Regions from separate parts of the Psychrosphaera haliotis genome, predicted to be linked through region 3. Evidence: predicted binding sites of a transcription regulator. Region 3 holds the regulator's gene; each other region holds the start of a gene.
What was found. Region 3 encodes sigma-54, which starts transcription at its own class of promoters, with help from an activator protein. Its sites were predicted from a motif close to GTTGGCACGNNNNTNGNNT; they were not measured.
Positions count from the first base shown of each region.

Region 1: the regulator sigma-54 is predicted to act here: its motif matches at 4,596-4,614, upstream of ABD009_RS02175 (DUF3192 domain-containing protein).
Region 2: the regulator sigma-54 is predicted to act here: its motif matches at 2,017-2,035, upstream of ABD009_RS06910 (PspA/IM30 family protein).

Region 1 is NZ_BAAAFQ010000001.1:499,469-505,737, reverse strand. It holds gene ABD009_RS02210 (hypothetical protein) at 1-194, opposite strand, end outside; gene ABD009_RS02205 (YciI family protein) at 286-585, opposite strand; gene ABD009_RS02200 (sodium-dependent transporter) at 738-2,159, shown strand; gene ABD009_RS02195 (ribonuclease E inhibitor RraB) at 2,304-2,693, opposite strand; gene queF (NADPH-dependent 7-cyano-7-deazaguanine reductase QueF) at 2,705-3,553, opposite strand; gene syd (SecY-interacting protein) at 3,619-4,173, shown strand; gene ABD009_RS02180 (hypothetical protein) at 4,216-4,506, opposite strand; gene ABD009_RS02175 (DUF3192 domain-containing protein) at 4,667-5,056, shown strand; gene ABD009_RS02170 (dicarboxylate/amino acid:cation symporter) at 5,168-6,269, opposite strand, start outside.
Region 2 is NZ_BAAAFQ010000004.1:960,207-966,475, forward strand. It holds gene ABD009_RS06890 (DUF2333 family protein) at 1-118, opposite strand, end outside; gene ABD009_RS06895 (copper chaperone PCu(A)C) at 134-574, opposite strand; gene ABD009_RS06900 (hypothetical protein) at 646-972, opposite strand; gene ABD009_RS06905 (PspC domain-containing protein) at 988-1,197, opposite strand; gene ABD009_RS06910 (PspA/IM30 family protein) at 1,207-1,866, opposite strand; gene ABD009_RS06915 (hypothetical protein) at 2,543-2,776, opposite strand; gene dusA (tRNA dihydrouridine(20/20a) synthase DusA) at 2,945-3,940, opposite strand; gene ABD009_RS06925 (M28 family metallopeptidase) at 4,111-5,499, opposite strand; gene ABD009_RS06930 (hypothetical protein) at 5,549-6,079, opposite strand.
Region 3 is NZ_BAAAFQ010000004.1:686,702-692,970, reverse strand. It holds gene mgtE (magnesium transporter) at 1-1,090, opposite strand, end outside; gene ABD009_RS05700 (HPr family phosphocarrier protein) at 1,190-1,459, opposite strand; gene rapZ (RNase adapter RapZ) at 1,469-2,329, opposite strand; gene ABD009_RS05690 (PTS sugar transporter subunit IIA) at 2,332-2,781, opposite strand; gene hpf (ribosome hibernation promoting factor) at 2,872-3,159, opposite strand; gene ABD009_RS05680 (RNA polymerase factor sigma-54) at 3,194-4,687, opposite strand; gene lptB (LPS export ABC transporter ATP-binding protein) at 4,740-5,465, opposite strand; gene lptA (lipopolysaccharide transport periplasmic protein LptA) at 5,482-5,970, opposite strand; gene lptC (LPS export ABC transporter periplasmic protein LptC) at 5,963-6,269, opposite strand, start outside.

The DNA of each region.
Region 1 (6,269 bases), on a different contig from region 3:
TTTCCCGTTTCTTCTTTGTTTAGATCTCGTAAGATAATCTCTACATTGGTTTCCCAGGTCATCAGTTCCCGTTCAACTTGAACAAACGCCGCATCTAGGCACAGCGTATAGTCCATGGGCCTTTTATGTTTTTGTTTACAGTCAGTAATTTCTTTAGAGCTATAAAAGAAGCTTTCCTCTGCTGATACCAGCATTGAAAGGCTAAGCGAGAAACAAAAGATAAATAAACGGATTAACAAACTTACACCTCGGGTACTTTTATTTAAGGTTGTGGAACATTTTTTATTAAGGCAATACAACTTTATAAGGCTTAACTATAGATTGCGCATAAACACCAGCGGCCAAGTACGGGTCACTGTTTGCCCAAGTTTTTGCTTCTTCTAAAGAATTAAACTCTGCAACAACTAAAGAGCCAGTAAAACCTGCTTCACCAGGATTTTCACTATCAATGGCTGGTAACGGACCAGCAACCAGTAATCGGCCCTGTTCTTTTAATTCAATTAATCTAGCTAAGTGCTTTTCTCGAGTTGCCAATCGGTTTGATAATGAATTTGCCACATCTTCAGAATAGATCATGTAATACATTTTGTTTCCTTAAATTGGGTTGTAAATTATATTTTCAGCGGATCTTGCTTTAATTGCAGGAAAAATCAAGTTGAATGGGAAGACAGTGTTCAAATTACTTGGTAGCATGGCTCAGTACACAATTAAAAATAATTATAATAAAGGTAGTTTGTATGAGTGCGGAAAGAGAGCATTTTTCATCAAAGCTTGGTTTTATATTGGCAGCAGCAGGATCAGCAGTTGGCATCGGCAATCTGGTTGGCTTTCCAGTAGCAGCAGCTAAAAACGGCGGGGGAGCATTTTTATTCATTTATGCTCTGTTTGTCATTATCATTTGTTTACCAGTCATGATGGCCGAAATGGCCGTTGGAAGACACACCAATAAAGACCCTCTTGGGGCCTATTCAAAAATTTCTGAAAACGACAGTAAGTGGAAACTAGCCGGATGGTTAGGTGTTATTACGCCATTTATGATTGGGGTATTTTATCTAGTCATTACCGTTTGGATTTTCGGTTATTTGTTCTCTGCCGTGACTGGCGACTTAGCATTGCTAGCGGATCCAAATACATTTGGCCAGTTTGTTACTAGCTCTAAGTTATTTATATATATGGCAATTGTATCGGCGATTACGGGCTTTATTTTAATGAGTGGCGTAAAAGAGGGCATCGAAAAGGCGGCTAAAATCTTAATGCCTGCATTATTTTTGCTTCTAGTATTACTTGTTATTTATGTTCTAACACTTGATAACGCACTGGCTGGTGTATCATTTTATGTATTACCTGACTTCAGTAAAATTACTGGCAGTGTGGTAAGTGGTGCCTTGTCTCAAGCGTTTTTCTCATTATCGTTAGGTATGGGTATCTTAGTAACGTATGGCTCGTATATGAGCAAAAAACAAGACATTGCAGACTCTTCAAAATTGGTTGCATTAACTGATACGGGTGTTGCGTTTTTTGCAGGTCTATTAATTCTTCCTGCAATTTTCAGTTTTGACCCAAATGTAAACACGTCTGAGCTTTCTGAGTCCTCTATATCTCTTATTTTTGTATTGCTACCTAAGATTTTCTTATCGTTGCAAACAGACATTGGTTACGTTGGCGCAAGTGCAGTAGCTTCGATTTTCTTCTTGTTAGTATTTTTTGCCGCGATTACTTCTTTAGTTTCTATTATAGAAGTTCCTAACTCTGCAATCATGGGTGAGAAAAACTTATCTCGTAAGAAGTCTTTATCGACATTGGCCGTAATGGTTGTATTGTTATCAGTTGCAGCGACTATGTCATTTGGTATGTCTGACTTCTTTACTAGTTTCGTCAATTATGCGGGTGCAGATAAGTCTTTATTCGATGTAATTTATGATGTGTTCTACGATACTATTTTGCCACTAAACGGCTTGTTAATTTGTTTATTTGTTTCAATTCGTTGGAAAAAAGCCAACTTTAATAATGAACTTATGGAAGGTGCTGCGCCAGGTAAACATAAGTTTTTGCTTAAATACAGTGACTTTGCGTTATCAACTATTATTCCAATTTTGTTGACGCTTATATTCATTGATACAGTTGCGAGAAAGTTCTTTGGTCTCAACCTAGTATTTTAAATTCAATTAGTGTTTAAATTAAATTTGAGTTTTTAAAATCAACTAAATCAAAATGTTGCTATTAAAAATAACGAATAAAAACGAAATTTAAGATATAAAAAAGCCGCTTATAAAAAGCGGCTTTTTTTATTTAAACCCAACGAATTATTCTGTATATGAATCTTCTTCGTCGTCATAGTCATCATCACCCATGAATACACCCCAGCCATCTGAGTAGCCACTGTGCTTTTCTGCTATGCGCTTGTAGTCTTTCTCAAACTCACTGATCAGCTCATAAGTCGGTTTCAGTACTTTTGATACTTGCAACTCTATGGCATCACTTGCTTCACCACCATGGTCATAGTTACGAGTTTCTACTTTTACAATTGGCTCGTCTTCTTCTATGCGGCGCATAAATATTTTTGCAACTTTGTCTGCATCTTCCTCTTTATGAAATAGTGCAAAAAAGTCGATAACGTAGTCGGGTTCGAAATCAAAACCAGCATCGGCCATTTCTTGTAAAATTTGGCCAGTTTCGTCTTTTGGGAAGTTCATTTTAACTCTTCTTACTGTCTGTTGATTCTAATATTAAACGGAATAGTATCATGTATGTTAGAACGAAACGGGTTTATATCTAATCCACCACGCCTTGTGTAACGAGCATAGACACTTAATTCTGTAAGATTACAGTGTTCCATTAAGTCGGTATAAATTCGTTCTACACACTGTTCATGGAACTCGTTATGCATCCTAAAAGATATTAAATACCGTAATAGTGCCTCTCTATCAATTTGAGTTCCTTTGTATTCAATAATTACACTAGCCCAGTCTGGTTGGTTGGTAATTAGACAGTTGGATTTTAATAGGTGACTGTTTAGGGTTTCATGCACTGGCACGCCGGCTTTACTGGTTTTAAGCAATGAAGTATCAAACTGATAGTTATCTATCTCGACATCCAAGTCGTCAATGTTTTCGCCAGGTAACGCCTTAACCTGAAAATGGCTAACGTCACTTATGTCGTGTAAACGCACACTAACAGGCTGGCCAGCACAATTTGATAAATCAGCAATCATTGATGTATGGACTAAAGACCAGTCAGCGAACTTTGTTTGATTAAAGCTGTTTAAGTATAGTTTAAATGACTTACTTTCAATTAGGTTTGGGCTGGTAATGGGTACATAAAACTCAGCAATGGCAACAATAGGTTTACCTTTGGCATTTAACCAACTTACTTCGTATCCAGTCCAAAGATCGATACCTTTGAAAGGTAATTCAGATCCTAAGTTGAGATCGTCACGATTTAGGCTTCGCGGTACACCCTGAAGTAACTCAGGTTGGTATTCCGTAGCATATTCAGTTGCCTTGCCAAGGGATAGATTAGCAAGCGCTGCATCGTCATTATATTTTGCTGTCATAGTTAAAAATCTATATATTAGAGTGCTGTATATTGTAAATGCCAACCATTAAAAGTGAAGGTTTAATGTTTAAAAATTCGAATTTAACGCCGGTTTTAACGGAAGTAATTATCAACTGGCACGAAAAGGCAAAAGAGCGAGGTTATCCAGCATTAGAGTTGGATGATGATTGGCCATCGCCATGCGTGCAGTCAAACTCTGAAGGAACGTTTTGGCAACCTGTATTGCAGTCGGACCACACTAGCTCAAAGAAGAGCTTTGATAATGTCGGTGAGGCTTTTGAAATTGAGATAAACCAGCAATACAGTGACTTATTCACGCTTTATTTTTCAGATAATTTAAACATGAAGCATGAAAAAGGGGATTTTCAACTGCTACAGGTTTGGTCAGACGATGATTTTGAAAGGTTTCAACAAAACTTAGTAGGACACCTTTTGATGAAACAGAAGTTAAAGCAAAAACCAACGTTGTTTTTTGCTTTAACAGAGCAAGATGATCTAAATTTGGTTGTTGACAATACTACGGGTGAAGTTTGTTTAGAGTATGTTGGAAAAGAGCCGCATGAATCAATAGCTAACAATTTAACTGAGTTTTTAGAAAAAAGTGAGTTAGTGTTCTAAAGTAAAGTTCGCAATTAATTCGCTTCATTTTGAAAGCTCACCTTAACTAGTGAGCTTTTTTATAATCACTTTAAGTTCTTCAACTTGCTTCTTTAACTCCAATGTATCTCGCTCTAGCTGCACAATACGTTGTTTATCGGTTAGTTCAGATTCAACATGGGTCTCTTGTTTTTCTAGCGCTATGTTTGGGTTTGCAGAGTACTGTTTAATTCCTTCAATTATTAGCGGTAACACTTTAGGTCCCGTCATTCTTGTTTTAACCAAAGCGACGGAGGGTTGTTTGCCTTCTGAGGCAAGTTGTTTGCATATAGCTAGTACTTCATTTGTATTCATTATTTAGTGTTTTTGACCATAAAGTTATGTTTTTAACAAAAGTGCTTTGCGCTGGTTTGATAATTTTCTTTTATATCAGCCACTTAAAAGTTGGAATTGTTTTTGTATAATAGCTTTTAAAGTATAACAATAACTTCTTATTTTTAGAAAGGACTATAAAGTGAAAAACTCAAACTTGTATAAGTTACTAATTGCATTACCTTTAGCAGCCTCGCTTACTGGCTGTATCATTGTCGGAACCGATGACGGTCCAGACGCCAATTGGATAAACTCAAACTCCGACTCTGCATGGAAAGAAGAGCAACGAGTCAATAACCAAAAAATCGCTGATTTACAATTAGGCGACAGTTTTGAGAAAGTAAGAAGCCTAATGGGAACACCTAGGTTTAATGAAGCATTTGAAAAAGAAGGTAAGGCGGTTCAAGTTATTTTTTATCGTACTATGCACAAACATTCAGATGGTGAAACTACAAAAGATGAATGCACGGCTTTGATTTTTAAAGGTGGGGAATTGGTTGCTTTTGGCGATAAGGCTTACTCCCGACTTTAATCTGGCAAATGATATAAACCAGATTCGACTAATTTAAATATTGGATACGGGTAAAACCAGTCATAAAAAAAGGCCTGTAAATACAGGCCTTTTTGCACTAAATAGAAGAAGTTAAACTTTATTTTCTTCGCCTAATTTGTGGAAGTCTACTTTTTCACTAGATAGGCCTGCATCAGGATTGTTAAAGCGTTCGTAGTCGAATTCTTTTTCAGATGCCGCAACAACACAACTCACCATACAGTCACCAGTTACGTTTACTGCTGTGCGCGTCATATCTAATAATCTATCAACACCTAAAATTAATGCTATACCTTCAACTGGTAAGCCTACCTGCTGTAATACCATTGCTAGCATAACGAGTCCTACACCCGGCACGGCCGCAGTCCCGATAGAAGCTAATGTTGCAGTAAGCACAACCATAAGGTAGTCGCCTATTGTTAAATCAACGGCAAATATCTGTGCGATAAATACTGTGGCTACACCCTGCATAATCGCAGTACCGTCCATGTTTAAAGTTGCACCCATTGGTAAAGTGAACGACGCAATCGAGTTGTTTACACCTAGTTTTTTAGTCGCTGTTTCCATCGTAACTGGCAATGTAGCGCCTGAGCTTGATGTACTAAATGCAAAAAGGGCAGCGTCACGCATTTTTTTATAGAATGTAATAGGATTTAATCCTGTAAATGACTTTAATAGCAGGGCATAAACAACCAATCCATGGAACAGTAAAACTGCAACTACCAGTAGGAAGTATTTACCAAGGTTGGCAATGATTGCAAAGTCCATTGTTGTCATTAACTTAGCAAGTAAACAAAAGACGCCGTAAGGTGCTAGGTTCATCAAAATTACAACTAAACGCATAATCACGGCATTAATATCAACAAAAATAGTAGCAAGTCTTTCACCTGGTTTACCTGCTAAAGCCATTGCAATACCAAACAGCAATGCAAAGACAATAACCTGTAACATATTGCCGTTTGCCATAGAGGCTATAGGGTTAGTAGGGAACATGTTAATTAATACTTGTGCAAAACCAGGCGCCTCTTTAGCTGCATAATTGGCTTCGGTTGCCATGTTAACGCCTTCGCCTGGTGCAATAATCAAAGCGGCGACAATTGCTAAAGTAATGGCGATTGCAGTAGTTAACAAATATAAGGCAATAGATTTACCACCAAGTCGAGCAAGTTTTGATGTGTCATTAAGGCTACATGTG
Region 2 (6,269 bases), 270 kb from region 3:
CTTTTGCTAATGAACGCTCCTCAACAGAAAAAACGTCAGGCATAAAACTCCAATATTGTGCTAACACGATTGAAATTACAACGATGGCCCCGAGGCCGGCCATTAACCATTTCTTCATTTTGATAACCTTCTATTAATGATGGTGTTTAACTTTAAGCTTATGAACTTTAAAAGGAACTGTAAAAGACTCGCCAGACTTTGTTGTAAATAGCACATCTACAAGCTTAGCACTGTTAAGCTCAGGCTCAACTTTAAGAAACATTAAATGCAATCCGCCTGACTCAAAAACAATGGTATCACCTGCTGGTATTTTCACTTCCATTTCTTGATACATACGCATTACACCGTTGTTCATATCATGATTGTGAAATTCTAATACTTCTGAGGCACTGCTTTTAGCAGAAACTAAAATGACATCTTTGTTACCCATATTTGTCAGCTGGAAATAACCCACGGTATTTTTCATGCCTGGTATTGGCGCTCTAACCGTTGCTTCAGATGCTGAAATAGATAAATCAGCAAAAGCAGTGCTACTAAAAACAACCAAACTAAATATTAATACTAAAATTTTCATGCTTTGTTACCTAAAGGACTTAAACCAATAGGAATCATACATTATGCAACTCATTGATCGCATATTTATTTTTATGTATTTTTGCGCTTTCTAAAAAATATCAAGTAGCCAATTATACCAAATAGTATTAGTGGCCAAACAGCTGATAGACCTGCAAGTACAATCGCCCCAACAATCATAGCGAAGACAACAAACAAACCTGCAAAAAGACTAATTAAGGCTACCGCTAATCCAAAAAAGATAAGTAGCACTACAGCAAAACCGATTAGATTTTCAGTAACGCCACCTACATTAGACCAGTGGCTTAAACCTTCAACGTTAACGTAGTAGGTAGGTAGCATACTTAGTATCAGTAAGATACCAAGCAATGCGAGTCCAACTTTCAAAAATGTCGCCATGATTCGACTCCTTCTCTAATAATATTTTTTAGTGGGCATCAATATTGACGCTAGGAAATAACCAAAGATTGCAGCTCCAGGGTAAAATAATCCAAACACTACAGTGGCAGCTCGTACCCCCCAAACAGGTAAGTTAAAGTGTTTAGCAGTTCCCGCACAAACCCCTGTCAATTTTCTATTCAAAGCGTCTTTGGTAATTGGGTTGCCTATATATTCGTTTTTCATAATTATCCCCTAACTATTGGCTACTTTTTTCTTTAGTTCAGCTAATTGCTCATCTACTTTAGACTCCACCTCTAGCTTTCTAAACTCATCATGTAAATTTCTAGATGTAACATCATATGCGTCTGCTTGGCTTTCTAGGTCATCTACTTTGCGTTGCAATTGCTCATACCTTTGTGTAACCGCGTCAACTTTATTTGTGTCCATAACCTGTTGAGAACGCTTTCTAACTTCAGCATTTTCCAATCTTCGGTCTGTGCTATTTATCTTCCCTTTTACTTCCGACAATTTCTTGTTAAGTGCTGCAGTATCAGTAGAGATAGTTTCCAAATCTTTGTCTATAGAAGCGATTTGCTTTTCAATTGCCGCTACTGTTTTGCTGTTTTGTTCTTTCTGAACTAGGGCATCGCGGGCTAAATCTTCTCTGTTTTTTGATAAAGCTAACTCAGCTTTTGCTTGCCAGTCGTTTTGCTCTTTAACTAAGGTTTCCAAATCACGGCCAATATGCTTTTTCTCAGCAATTAAGCTAGCAGCGTGAGTGCGAGCTTCAACCAGAGCTTCTTCCATATCTTGAGCTATGAGTCGTAACATATGCTCTGGCTTTTCAGCTTTATCTAATGCTGCATTCAGGTTCGCGTTCATAACATCTACAAATCTATTTAATACGCCCATTTGTTTCTCCTAACTTTTCTCTGTTTTTATTTAGATTAAGCACGACTTAATTCGCACTATTTTATTTTCAAATACCAATTGGGTAATGCTCTTTTCGCAATACCTCTTTTAGCAATGTTCTTTTCTGCACGTTCTTTCTGTATTAGTTACTTCCAAACTACGTGCCATTACCACAACACATGTAAGCTGTTGTATTTTATTGATATTTAACAATCCACAAAGAAAGTCGGAAAGGACACATTTAAGATTGTGGCTAATTTGACGAATAGTTGAACAATTTAGCCAGTAAAAATTCAAGAAGGATGGGCCAATGAAAATTCAACGGTTTCCCTTGGTGCTAAATGTCATATTTTGAAGCGACAGGTATCTGAAACTGGTGCCTGATATTTTAGACGTTATAAACCTTGCCCTTTCGAGATAAAACAGAGCCTGAGGTTTGATTTGGATTTGGATTTGGATTTGGATTTGGATTTGGATTTGGAAAGAGATTATCTATTAACGCTTTTTTACTAACACTTTAAGCAAATTGACTACATTCTAATTTGCTTATTGATTAATACCGCTAACCCAGCTAACCATTCTGAGGAGCGCACTGCGTTTACAATTGCGTAAACTACTCCAAGGCTAATAACTGGCAAGAATGAAACAACAAATAAGGTAAAAGAACTTACCATAATTATTCACTCATCAAATCAGTTGAATTCACTGTTTGTTTTGCAAGCTTCATCAATTGTTGCACCTGAAAAAGATCGTTGCTTAAAATTGACTGCTTCGCTTTATAACTCACGTGTTTTTGAACAGTGGTAACTTGTTCATTAACTAAGTTTTGTAAATCTTGAGTATCAGACAGATTGCTAATTGATACTGGTGTGTTTAATACAAGGCTGCTTAATAGAACTAATGATTGCATGACTTTCTCCTAGTGTTTTTTGTTTAGTCGGAGATAGTGTTACAAAGGTTGTGCCAAGCTTAAAATAAAAAAAGGCCCTTATTAAATAGGCCTTTTATAGTTTGTAAGTGCAAACGTAAAAATTTTATCGTTTAACTAAAACAACTCAATGGTAAATTTAACCACTTTTTAGTCAATTCCTCTTTCTCGAAAAAACTCTGTAGCTTCTACTATTAACTCTTTGCCTTTTTTATCCGTTTTCACGGCATTTTCACTTAAATATCGACGCCAAATTTTAGCGCCTGGTAAACCTAAATAAAGTCCCATCATATGGCGTAAAACATGCCATGCACGACCCTCATTAATTTCATGTTTAGTAATGTAGTCAGACATTTTTTCTAAAACACCAGAACGTGAGATCTTTTCATGATCATCCTGGTAAATAACGTCATCAACATCGGCCATGATATAAGGGTTTTGGTAAACCTCTCGACCCATCATTACACCATCAACGTGTTTCAGGTGCTCTAGACTTTCATCTAAGGTTTTTACACCACCGTTGATGATAATTTCCAGTTCAGGAAACATCTCTTTAATTTTATATACACGGTCGTAGTCAAGTGGCGGTATATCGCGGTTTTCTTTTGGGCTAAGGCCTGTAAGCCAAGCTTTTCGTGCATGTATGATAAACGTTTCACAGCCTGCTGCTTTAACTTTGGTAACAAAGTCTAATAAAAATTCAAAACTATCTTGATCATCAATGCCAATACGAGACTTCACTGTAATTGGGATGGTTGTCACTGCTTTCATTGCGGCAACGCATTCTGCAACTAATTCAGGTTTTGCCATTAAACAGGCGCCAAACATACCATTTTGAACACGGTCTGATGGACAACCTACGTTTAAGTTTACTTCGTCGTAACCTCTCTCTTCAGCTAGTTTGGCACAGTGTGCCAACGCTTCCGGATCACTGCCACCTAGCTGCAAGGCTACCGGTTGCTCTTCGGTATTAAACTTAAGAAAGTCATTTTTGCCGTGAATAATAGCGCCAGTTGTAACCATCTCGGTATATAACACTGAGTGTTTAGACATTGTTCGATAAAAGTAACGGCAATGGCGATCGGTCCAATCAAGCATAGGAGCAACGCAGAAGCGGCGGTCTAATTTACGTTTATCAGTATTCATACAGACTCTTTTATTATAGCGGATAGGTTCAGTTAAATAACTCAGGTTACTTGATCATGTGTTTTCAATTATTACGCAATGAAAATGGGTAAAAACGAAAGCCAAATTATAGCATTGTGAATAGGTAAAGAAAAAGCAGGAGCACCGCTGAAAGGTGCTCAATGTCGCAGTTATTCACCAAAATCGCCAGCAGCACCTGGGAAAACAACAGGACTCTCAGTGCCATCTTTACTAACGCTTGCAACGCCAAAAAAGTAGTTATCTATTACAACATTCTCTAAGGTAAACTCTGTTACGTCTCCTACAAAGCGACTAAATTGCCACTGTGGCGCATCAGTGTAACGCCAGTAAATTTTGTATCCTAAAAGCTGTGGGTTTTGCTGTTTATTTATTGCAGCCCAACTAAGTGTGGTGTCTGGTAAAACAGCCCCTGCTATTTTAACTTGGCTTGGTGGAGTTGGCGCCCATGCCATTGAAGCCAACGATACCGCATTTAATGATGTTAATTTTGCAGCATACTCAAAGTCTACACCGTCAATGGTGTCGCCGTATTCTATTCCGTTTTCGACTCTAAGATCTTGATGCTGTCGGTTGTAATTCTCATTGGTTTCCATGATTCTAATACCAGGGTAACCTAAGTCATTAAATGGGCGGTGATGCCCACCTCGTCGGAATCGATCTAGTCTATAAATGACCATAGTGTCCAAGTTTGGTATATATCGATGAGCCATTAAATCGATATATCTTGCTAGGTTACGACTAGGCGAATCAACTTCTCCGCCTGTAAAACGACGTAAATTTGCTTCTTTCGACGTTTCATTTTGACGTGTTCCTTCGGCAAATATTCGCGCCGTAGTATTGTTAATTACACCGTTTACACCTTCAATGTTGCCAATCATATCGTTGTTAAGGACGGCTTTAAGACGCCAATTATTTTTCTGAGCATGTTCTGCTAAGATTCTTCCGCCAAATAAACCTTGCTCTTCACCTGCTAAGGCTGCGTATACGATACTGCCATTAAATTTGTATTGGCTTAATACTCGTGCGACTTCTAATGTCCCGGCAACACCAGACGCATTATCATTAGCGCCTGGAGCGTCTGATGTATAGTCCATTACATCGCTTACCCTCGAATCAATATCGCCAGACATTAATACATACCGGCCAGGATCAGTTGACCCCCTCTGAATCGCTATCACACTAACCACTTCGGTAGCTTTCGGAATTCGTTTCGTTCCCTTTATTGTTTCTGACTGGTAAAATACTTCTAAACATCCGCCACAATTTGCGGAAATCAAGTCAAATTCAGCTTTTATCCAACGACGGGCCGCGCCTATTCCTCGTGTATCAGATGTAGTGTCGGAGAGGGTATGTCGAGTTCCAAAACTAACAAGCTTTTCAATATCTTTTTCAATACGATTTGGCGAAATATCTGAAACAATCTTATGTAAACTCTCATCAGCACTGATAGTAGTTGCAGGGCCGCTTTCCGCGTACAGATTAGGCGTGATAGTGGCAATTAGTAATAATATTATCTGTCCGTTGATGTTCTTAACCATGAATATCCCCATTAACTTTTTTTCGTTATCAATTTTTATAACAAATATGCTATAACGCTTTCTTATCTTTATATCGTTTCTTAACTATAAATTGCTGATACGTTGTTAAATCTTCGTATGTTTTTTTAGTAATTGATTCAATTTCTGTGTGATAGCTAATGTCTCTCAACCACTCAATGTTATAAGGACATTTCTTAATTAACCGACGAATGACCTTTCGAGTATCTATATAGTTAGTATCTTTTAATTTATAAAATAGGGCTTCTGCAAACATGGTAGGGGTCACACAATAATAGTTTTTACTATCTGACTCTAAGAATTTAGTATCGAAAGAAGAGACCGCTAAGTTGGAATTTGGTTTAGGTATGTGAATAGTCACACTCCCCTTAACTAGAGTTTTACCTGTCTTTTGCGTAAAACCAAGGGATTCAAAAAACGAAATAACGTATTTTCGTTGGCCAATAGAAAGCACATCATAGTCATTCCTAACAAAAAAATTGTCATCGTATACCGTGATTAAAGGTAAGCCTTCTAAAGCATATAGATTGTTGTCTCTGTTCAGTGCTGAAAAGTCGATCATTTACGCTGCCTTAAAATTCATAACGCTCTTAAAGTTCTTCACGCTATTTGTTCCATCTATTATTACGAGTATAACATCAGATAGATCATAGAAAAGTAAAGGTAGGAGCCTGGCGGTCGACTGCATGGATGCAGTCGGTTGATTGCGTCGGGAACGAGCAATCTAGAGCGTTAGCGAGCCGCCAAGGATA
Region 3 (6,269 bases):
TGGCGAGCTCTTTGCCTAGTAGCCATCTTGAGTTTGATTCGCTGACATGGCCCATTGCCATACCACGAATAACTAGCGTTAAAGTTTGACTACCGGCAACGCCACCCATGCTAGGCACGATAGTATTTAGCACGGCGAGAAAAGCTAACTCATCGAGAGTACTCTCAAATAAACTCGATACAAACGCAGCCAACAACGCGGTGAATAAGTTAACGCCTAACCAAAGCGAGCGCTTTCTGGTACTGTCTAAAACCGGTGCAAATGTATCGGCTTCATCATCAAGACCTGCCATGCTCAACATTGAGTGCTCAGCGTCTTCACGAATAATATCAACCACGTCATCAATGGTAATACGGCCTAGCAATAAGCCATTTTCGTCAATAACTGGGGCTGTCATCCAGTCATATCGTTCAAATAATGTGGCGACCTCAGACTCCTGCATCGATGCTGGGATGACCTCAAAGTCTGTTTCCATTACTTCCGAAATGAGTTTACTCGGATTAGAGGTCACTAGCGCTGATAATGACACCTCACCAATAAAGTGATCTTGCTTGTCTACAACGTACAAATAATCTGTATTTTCTGGGAGTGACTCTTTGAGGCGCAAATATCTTAGGATTACGTCAACCGTTACGTCAGGGCGAACCGTAACCGTATCGGTATTCATTAATGCGGCAGCTGAATCCTCTTCATAAGACATCACTCGTTCTGCACGCGCTTGGTCCTGTTTATCCATGCTTTTTAATACACGGCGATAAACAGCGTCTGGCATACTCCGTAAAACTTCTGAGAAGTCATCATCATCAAGGTTGGTAGCGGCTTCAGCAACACGCTCTGGCTCCATTGCTCGTAATATTGGGTTACGAACCTCTTCAGATAACTCTTCTAGAATCTCACCTTGAATGCTGCTGTCGATAAGTTGCCAAATAACAGTACGACTTTTAGGCGGTGAGGAGTGTAATAACAGAGCAATGTCATTTGCAGCCATAGAATCAAGCATATTCCGGACACGAACAAACATACCGTCACTGATAGCGGTATTTAGTTCATTAATTGGAATTGTGTATTCTTGTTCTAATAATTCAGGCATATCAAAATCAAAGGTTTCTGTTGTTTACCTTGCGCGTAAGTCTAACTTAGATTGCCATTTTATGATAGTAACTGGTTGTTTTACTGGCAAGATAAGAGGTTATTCAGACTCATCAAAGCGGTTGCTTACAAGTTCACAAATTGCGTTTAGTGCTTGTTCTTCGTCTTCGCCGTCCGCTGTGATTGTTACTTCTTTGCCTTGATTACTTGCTAACATGAGCAAAGCCATTACGCTGTCAGCACTTGCCGTTTTTTCACCTTGTTGAACTTGTACTTTGGCTTTAAATTGAAGTGCCAACTGAGCCATTTTGGTGGCAGCTCTAGCATGTAATCCAAGTTTGTTTTGGATAGTGATAGTGCGCGATAACATGACTAAGCCTTATAGCTGTTCTAAATAACGACTCATTTCACGGTGTCGAGTTTTGATATTTTTGCCGCGAGAACGGAACTGCTCAGCGAGGGTTTCTGCAATGTATACGGAGCGGTGTTTTCCACCTGTACAGCCTATAGCTATTGTTAAGTAGCTTCTATTATTGCGCTCTAAATGAGGCAACCAAGTGGACATAAAGTTATTAATTTGAAAAACAAATTTATTCACCAATGGTTGGCTGGAAAAGAAGTCTTTAACGGGTAAGTCTAATCCGGTTAAAGCGCGTAATTCAGGTTCCCAGTGCGGGTTAGGTAAAAATCGTGCATCAAAAACAAAATCAATGTCGTTTGGAACGCCGTATTTGAAACCAAAGGATTCAAAGGTTATAACCAGTTCTTTATCAGATTTACCTAATATTTTTTCTCTTACCATTTCGGTAAGTTGATGCACGTTCAAATCTGAGGTGTCTATGTACAAGTCGGCTCTAGAAGACAAGCCATCTAATAATTTACTTTCTTGGGCGATGGCATCAGGTAATGAAGCGTCGCCTTTGGTAAGAGGGTGTAGTCGTCGAGTTTCGCTATAACGACGAATAAGTACTTCATCTTTGGCATCGATATAAAGAACCGTGGTTTTTACACCTTTAGGTAAGAAGTCCAAATTATCCATTAACTCTTGTTCAGAGCTTGGTAAGTTTCGAACATCAATGCTTACAGCAACTTGTGGGTAATTTTGTGATAACGAATGCGATAGAGCAGGCAGTAAGTCTACTGGCAGATTGTCAACGCAGTAGTAACCTAAGTCTTCAAGTACTCTAAGTACTACCGTCTTCCCTGAGCCTGAACGGCCACTAACTATAAATATATGCATGATTAAGCAGCTTCAATTACGTTGTATAAGTCGTTATCTGTTTCGGCACTTCTAATTCGTTTCAGCATATCTTTGTTATCAAAGATTTCTGCAATAGACGCAAGCGTTTGAAGATGCACATCACATTGATCTTCAGGCACTAATAGTGCAAAAAATACGTCTACTGGGCGATTATCAATCGCGTCGTAATTTATTCCAGGGTGACTAACCAATAATACCGCGACTGGTTCACCTTTTGGGGTGATTTTTCCATGAGGAATGGCTACACCATTTCCTATTCCTGTACTTCCTAGTTTTTCGCGATTCATTAGACTCGCCAATATATCTGTGCAAGTTAGATCAGGTAACTTAGTACTAGCAATCTCGGCAATATGCTCTAGGATCTTTTTCTTGCTTTGGCAGTCTGCCAGCACTTTTGTGCAGTCAGGTTGCAGAAGTAACTTTACATTCATGGTTTTATTTTACTGCTATTTTCTTTTGATCTTATCTCAAAAGATGGATTAAAAGTACCGTCCTTGGCACTTTAATTTTAATGAGAGAAGTTAGTGTCGAATTAACTTTTCTTTATGCTTAATAACTTGACGATCAAGTTTATCAATTAATGAGTCAATAGCAGCATACATATCTGTATGCTCCGATGTAGCAAAGAGCTCTCCACCGTTAACATGCATGGTCGCTTCTGCTTTTTGGCTTAGCTTTTCAACGTCTAAAATCACATGGACGTTGTTAATGTGGTCAAAATGACGCTGTAACTTTGCAAATTTCGTATCAACATACTCTTTTAAAGACTCTGTTGCATCGACATGACGACAAGTTAAATTAATTTGCATATGCACTTCCTTCTTAATTGATAAAATGGGTGTATTACACCAATCGTTTTCTCTGGTTTGAAGGGGGAATGTTTAACGACTCCCGGTATTTTGCGATAGTTCTTCTGGCTACTTGGATGCCCTGTTCGGCCAGAATATCGGCAATCTTACTGTCACTTAACGGTTTTACTTGGTTTTCAGCGGCAACTAACTTTCTAATTAAAGCTCTAATTGCGGTTGATGAACATTCACCACCATTTTCGGTGCTAACGTGGCTAGAGAAGAAGTACTTTAATTCAAAGATTCCTCTGGGAGTGTGCATGAATTTTTGTGTTGTCACACGTGATATTGTGGACTCATGCATATCAACCATTTCTGCTACATCGTTTAGAACCATTGGCTTCATAGCTTCTGGACCATATTCAAAAAAGGCTTGTTGCTGCTGTACTATACAATTTGATACCTTCAATAAAGTGTCGTTTCTGCTTTCTAAACTTTTAATAAACCATTTTGCTTCTTGTAAGTGTGAACGAACAAATTGAGCATCAGAGCTATTAGTTGAAGTTTTAGACAGTGAAGCGTACTGTTCGTTCACTTTAATTTTAGGCATAGAATTGGGATTTAGCTCTACTAACCAACGACCTTTTTTCTTAATTACGCTAACATCTGGAATTACATAGTCAATTTCATCTTTAATAACTAAGCTAGCAGGGTTTGGGTTCAGAGACTGAATGAGCTCTAAGGCTTCTTTTAAGTCATTTTCTTTTAATTTTGTTTTACGGAGAATGGTACGGTAATCGCGATTAGCCAGTAGGTCGATATTCTCGGCAATTAAATCAATAGCTTCCTGTCTAAAAGGCGTATCAATACTATATTGTTGCAACTGAACAAGTAGGCATTCTTGCAAGCCTCGGGTAGCAACACCAATAGGATCAAAGTGTTGGATACGCTTTAATACGGCCTCTACTTCTTCAATTTCAACATCTTCAATATCTACAGACTCTACGATGTCTTCTGTTGATACGGTCAAAAAGCCTTTATCATCGATGGCGTCAATAATCGCGGTAGCAATGGCTAAGTCATGTTCTGAAAAAGGAGAAAGATTAAGTTGCCACTTTAGATGGTCTTGAATATCCAGCGTTGTTTCACCCTGGTAAACGGTGTCTTCGCCTTCGTAGGCTGGGCCTGAGCTAGCAGGAGCCGCACTCATGTAATCGTCCCAACTAGAGTCAGTAGGGAGCTCGTCACCTATTGTTTGTTCTTGAATGTTTTCGTTGGTATCACGTTCATCTTTGGTCCATTCAATTTCATCGTCATTTGAATTAGATGCGGCTTCATTTTCATGGCGGTCGTGATTGTCTTTAGGGAGTTCAATATGCTCAACAGAACCATGCTCCTCGTCATTTTCTAACAAGGGGTTGCTGTCCAAGGCTTCTTGGATTTCTTGTTGCAGTTCTAACGACGACAATTGCAACAAACGAATTGCTTGTTGTAATTGAGGGGTCATAGTTAACTGCTGACCCATTTTAAGTTGTAGTGTTGGTCTCATTTGATCCCAGTAAAGTACTGACTAAAATAAACTTATTTGTACTAACAAAATATCAAAGTTTGAACTGGTCACCAAGATAAACTTTCTTCACAATGTCACTTTCTAGTACCTGTGAAGGAGTTCCTTCGGCAATTAGCTCCCCATGACTTACGATATAGGCTTTTTCACAGACATCAAGTGTTTCACGGACATTATGGTCAGTAATAAGAACACCTATTCCCTTTGCAGTTAATTGTTGGATTATTTTTTTGATATCTATCACCGAGATAGGATCAACACCTGCAAAAGGTTCGTCTAAAAGAATAATTTTTGGATCTGCCGCTAAAGCACGTGCAATCTCTACCCTGCGACGTTCACCGCCAGATAAGGCCATACCAAGGCTGTCCCGTATATGATCGATATGAAACTCCGCAATAAGATCATCTAACAAGTCTGCTTGCTGGTTAGCATCAATGTCTTTGCGCATTTCTAGAACTGACATGATGTTTTGTGAAACCGTAAGCTTTTTAAATATCGAAGACTCTTGTGGAAGATAACCGATACCTTTACGAGCTCTTACGTGCATAGGCTCATGACTTAAATCGTTTTCGTCGAGTTGGATAACGCCTTTATCATTTGGTACAAGACCTACAATCATATAAAACGTGGTTGTTTTGCCTGCGCCATTAGGTCCTAGTAAACCCACAACTTGTCCGGCTTCAACCGACAGGCTTACATCTTTAACAACTTGTCTACTTTTATAAGATTTGGCTAAATGCTTGGCCACCAACTTGGTCATATTAGGTTTTCTCTACTTAGTTATTTGGCTGTGTTTTTTTTGTTTTAATAGTCGTTGTTACACGGCCACCTGTTGATTTATCGCCGTCTGCTTTAACTCGCTGAGCATTTAAATCAAAGACAATATTGCCACTTTCAACAATTGAGCTGCCTTGCTTATATTTAGCTTCGCCGTTTAGCTCCAAAACTCGATCGTTAATCATATATACAATTTCGTTAGAACTCGCTTCTAATAACTCACTGGCAGGATCGTCCTGAATAAATTTGGCCGGTTTACCTTTGGCTATTAACTTTTCTCCTACGCCATCTTTAGTGATGACAAAAAGCTCGTCCGCAGTAATAGTTAAGCTACCTTGCTGAATTTTCACGTTGCCACTAAAAAACATAGTGTTATTTTTGTAATCTAGATCTTGGTTTTCAGAGTCGATAACAAGGTCATCATTAGCGATGGCCATTTGACAGATTAGTAATAGTGAAGCTAAAAAAATAGTTAAAACCTTAGTCATCCTGATTTCCTTTTAAGATTGTTCTTACATGCTTTGTTAAAGTTACTCGCTCGGCTTTTAAATCAGCACGCAAGCCTTTGCCTTCAATAGTCGTTTTTTCGCCGCGAATAATAATAGGCTTATCGGTAACCACGAGCTGAGAGTCTAAATCAATTTCAATATACTCAGTTTCAATACTAGTCACTAGTTTATTATCATTAAGCTGGAACATAGTAACGTCATTTTCTAGTGTTAGCCGGCCATCTTGAACACTTCCCGTCATTGCCGCTAAACGCCAAAAGGGTTTGTCGTCTTGGTAA